DNA from 2 places in the Mesorhizobium sp. P2_H9 genome. Region 2 is predicted to be linked to the other one. Evidence: predicted binding sites of a transcription regulator. Region 2 holds the regulator's gene; the other holds the start of a gene.
What was found. The regulator LexA, encoded in region 2, represses DNA repair genes until DNA is damaged. The targets are predictions, from matches to a motif close to TGTTCNNNNTGTGTTCNG.
Positions count from the first base shown of each region.

Region 1: a site for LexA is predicted at 1,399-1,416, ahead of AC1DXN_RS19670 (helicase-related protein). Genes of this name have one in related genera too.

Region 1 covers NZ_JBFUFX010000010.1:19,843-22,045, forward strand. The annotation lists gene AC1DXN_RS19670 (helicase-related protein) at 1-1,234, opposite strand, end outside; gene AC1DXN_RS19675 (TetR/AcrR family transcriptional regulator) at 1,925-2,203, opposite strand, start outside.
Region 2 covers NZ_JBFUFX010000003.1:71,027-73,229, reverse strand. The annotation lists gene AC1DXN_RS06245 (ComEC/Rec2 family competence protein) at 1-438, shown strand, start outside; gene lexA (transcriptional repressor LexA) at 432-1,169, opposite strand; gene kynU (kynureninase) at 1,662-2,203, shown strand, end outside.

The sequences.
Region 1 (2,203 bases), on a different contig from region 2:
CCATGTAGTTCTCGTCGACATGACCGTGCCTGGCCAGGTCCATGTAGATCGAGGCGATGAGGTCCGAATGCTGGGCCGGCGCGATCTTCCGGTAGTCGGGCAGGGCGCAGGCTTCCCACAGAAGCGCAACGCGTTTGGGGTCGGTGGCCAGCGCCTTTATGTCCTCGTCGCGGGACAAATACTCGAGCGCCTGAGCGTCGACCGCCGGCAGCGCCCGCGTCAGGCCTTCGACCGGCGCGTTGGTCTCGATCGAGCGCTTCAGCGCATCGAGGCTGGCAAAGTCGAAACGGGCAGAGCGCCATTGCAGCACTTTCACCGGATCGAACTCATGTCCTTCGATCCGCTTGACCAGTTCCTCGTCGAGCGGATCGACCTGGCCGGTGACGCCAAAGGTTCCGTCGCGCAGATGCCGGCCGGCACGACCGGCGATCTGGCCGAGTTCGGCCGCCGTCAAATTGCGGTACTGGTAGCCGTCGAATTTGCGGTTCTGGGCGAAGGCGACGTGATCAAGATCGAGGTTGAGGCCCATCCCGATGGCGTCGGTGGCGATCAAGTAGTCGACATCGCCCGACTGGAACAGCGCCACCTGCGCGTTGCGGGTGCGGGGTGACAGAGCGCCGAGCACGACGGCAGCACCGCCCTGCTGGCGGCGGATCAGTTCGGCAATGGCATAGACCTCGTCGGCGGAGAAGGCGACGATCGCCGTGCGCCGGGGCAAACGGGTCAGCTTCTTCGATCCGGCATAGGCGAGATGCGACAGCCGCGGCCGCGTCACCACCGAGACGCCCTTCAGCAGGCGCTGCAGGATGCCATGCATGGTGGCTGCACCGAGCAGCAGCGTCTCCTGGCGGCCGCGCAGATGCAGGATGCGGTCGGTGAAGATGTGGCCGCGTTCGAGATCGCCGGCCAGCTGCACCTCGTCGATGGCAACGAAGGCGGCGTCGGTCTCGCGCGGCATGGCTTCGACGGTACAGACGGAATATCTGGCGCCTGCCGGTTGGATCTTCTCCTCGCCGGTGATGAGCGCCACCTTGTGGGCGCCGACCTTCTCGCAGACGCGGGCATAGACTTCGCGGGCAAGCAGCCTGAGCGGCAGGCCGATAATGCCGCTTTCATGCGCCACCATGCGCTCGATGGCGAGATGGGTTTTGCCGGTGTTGGTCGGGCCGAGCACAGCGGTCACGTCGCGGCCCGACAAGATCAGCGGCTCAGTGTGTTTCGGCTGAATGTTCATCGACCTGGAAATAAGGCTTTCTGCCGTGTTGTCGGGAGCGCGCCTCAATGTGGCGCGTGTGACAGGCGACACATAGGGATTTCACGCGCGAAGCGAAAGCGGAATGTTCCTGCCTGCTGTCCGAAGGTCGCGTTCGAGGGCCGAATCCGTCCGCGGTTAACAGTTGGAACGAGTCTGGAACGAATCGGCGACGAATCAGTGACTCCTGCAGGTTCAGCTTTTGTTCACGGCTACATGTGGATTTTTGACCGGCGAGTCTCACCACATGCTGAATCGCTGGAACTGGCCCGATTCATGCAGGCGAACGCTGATGTTAACCTTTGCCGGGGAAGGATCGGATCCTGGCGGCGGACCTCGCCCAAGATTATGAAATTGTTGATCTTTCCTAACGCGCTTTAATCATTTGGAGGGTGGTTTCAGACTTCGCCGTTAACGTTCCGGTCAAAGCCGGAACGAATCGGCGACGAATCAGCGATGGCCCGATTTTCCCGGTTTGTTCACTCCAATATCTTGTGTTGTGAACAGGTTTTCCACCGAGAATCCACAGGCTTGCTAACAGGTTTCGCACAGGCGGCGCTGTTGCCGTTAACATCTGCGTACCGGAGTGGCACAGATCGGCATCACGTGCTTTGGCCGGTGCAGTCGCTGCACGACGGCCTGACCCGACCAACAATGGTTCTCAGCGTCGGTTTAGGGTGCGTCCTCTCCCGTTGCATAGCGCTGCAATGTCGGGCCGACGTTCAGGATGATTTCGTCGTGGGACAAGGCGACGACGGGCGGAAGCCGCAGCAAGTATCGACACATCGCCAAACCCAGCAGCTGGCTCGAAACGAGCCCGGCCCGTCGACCCGCATCGGCGGCGGCTCCGGCCGACCCAACCACTGGCCACACCTGGTTGGCAAACACCTCGCGCAATTTCTCGGCGGCAAATTCGTTCGAGGTTGCCGAACGCAGCAGAATTGCCATGCC
Region 2 (2,203 bases):
CCCGAGACGTTCGACAACAGCAGCGAACAATTCGATATTGCCGACCCGACCGAATTGCCGCCAGGCTCGCCCTTCTATTGCAAAGCCGGGCTGTGCCTTGCACGGCATCCCTCCGGCGCGATCGTCGCCTATGTCGAAGACCGCAAGAACGCGTGGAAAGCCTGCTCTTTCGCGACCCTGATTGTCATCGACGACGCCACCGCCTATGACCCTTGCCGCGATCCGCTGGTCCTTGTCGTCAACAAACGACAACTTGCCCGTTCGGGCAGCGCAGCCATCTTCTTCGATCCGCAATCGGCGACCAGGCCGGCAGAGATCGACTTTGCCGTCGACAAGCCATACCGCCCCTGGCACGTCCAACGAAAATTCTCTCGCGAAGCGAGGGGGCTACCGCCCTACAAGAAGCCCGAAAAATCAGCCGTCAAGCCGGCTCAGTAACGGCGGATCAGCCCGACCAACTTGCCTTGCACCTTGACCCGGTCCGGGCCGAAAATGCGGGTCTCATAGGCCGGATTGGCGGCCTCAAGCGCGATCGAGGCGCCCTTGCGGCGGAACCGCTTCAGCGTCGCTTCCTCGTCATCGACCAGCGCCACGATGATCTCGCCCGGGCTGGCGGTATCGGCGTTGCGGATGATGACCGTGTCGCCGTCGAAAATGCCGGCCTCGATCATCGAATCGCCCTTCACCTCCAGTGCATAGTGTTCGCCGCCCATGATCATGTCCGGTGGCACCGAGATCGAATGCGTCTGGTGCTGGATGGCGTCGATCGGCACACCGGCGGCAATGCGTCCCATCACCGGGATCGACACGGCGGCGACCACATCGTCGTCATTGCCGGCCGAAGGCATGCGCGAAGGCGCCGGCTTGATTTGCCGCCCGAGGCCGCCTTGTCCAAGACTGCCCTGGATAACGCTCGGCGAGAATTTGCGCGCTGCGTTGAGGCCGGGCGCGATCGAGTCCGGCAGCCGCAGCACTTCCAGGGCGCGGGCACGGTTGGGTAGCCGGCGAATGAAGCCGCGTTCTTCCAGCGCCGTGATCAGCCGGTGAATGCCTGACTTGGAGGCAAGGTCCAGCGCTTCCTTCATCTCGTCGAACGACGGCGGAATGCCGCTCTCCTTCAGTCGCTCATGGATGAACATCAGAAGTTCATGTTGCTTGCGCGTCAGCATGGCGGCCCCCAAGGGTTTCGAACCAGAGATTTCGAACCAGAATCAGAAAAACAAACCCAGAACAAACACTATCTGTTCCAGTTGTGTTCCGCAACCGTTTAAAGTTTAATGAATATGTTAGGGCTCTGGAAACGATACCGCCGCGCCAACGGCACCGCCGCGCTTTCACCGGTTCGCGCCTCATCGCCTTGATTCTGCTTCCGTTTGCCGCCTCTGGGTTCCCAAAAGGCGGCATTGGAATCGGCCGTCAGTCGGCAAAGATGGCGCGCAATTGCAGCCATATCGACGGGGCGATTTGGTTAATGCACCGTGAACGAAACGAAGTCAAAACGCCAACCTTGGGCAGGTTTGGCTCCTGATTTTCAGCACCTGGTCGGACAGCTTGTCATCGGTGGAACCTTGCCGCGCGATGCCAGGTGGTGGAAAAGCGCTGGTGACCGATGGATGCCGTCGTTCCGGCGTTGCGTCGAATGTTGGGGGAGTAGACAAACCATGACAGGAATTCCCGATCTGGCGGCCATCGAGGCGATGGATGCCGCGGATCCGCTGCGCGCCATGCGCGACCGCTTTGTGCTGCCGCAAGGAGTGATCTATCTCGACGGCAATTCGCTGGGGGCTGCCTCGCATGCCGCTTGCGACGAGTTGCGCAAGGCGGCGACCGAGGAATGGGCGCATGACCTGATCCGCGCCTGGAACACGGCCGGCTGGTTCGACATGCCGCTCGAGCTCGGTGACCAGCTTGGGCGCCTGATCGGCGCCGCCGCCGGCCAGACGGTGGTCTGTGACACGACCTCGGTCAACATTTACAAGCTGCTGCACGCCGCGATGGCCATGCGGCCGGAGCGGCCGGTCATCGTCGCCGAGGGTGACAGTTTTCCGACCGACCTCTACATGGCCGAAGGCGTGGTCTCGACGCGAAAGAACACTCAGCTGCGCCTTTCGGGTTTCGACGCGCCTGATATCGAAGAGCTGATCGACGAACGCACCTCCGTGGTGCTGGTCAACCACGTCAACTACAAGTCGGGCGAGCTGCG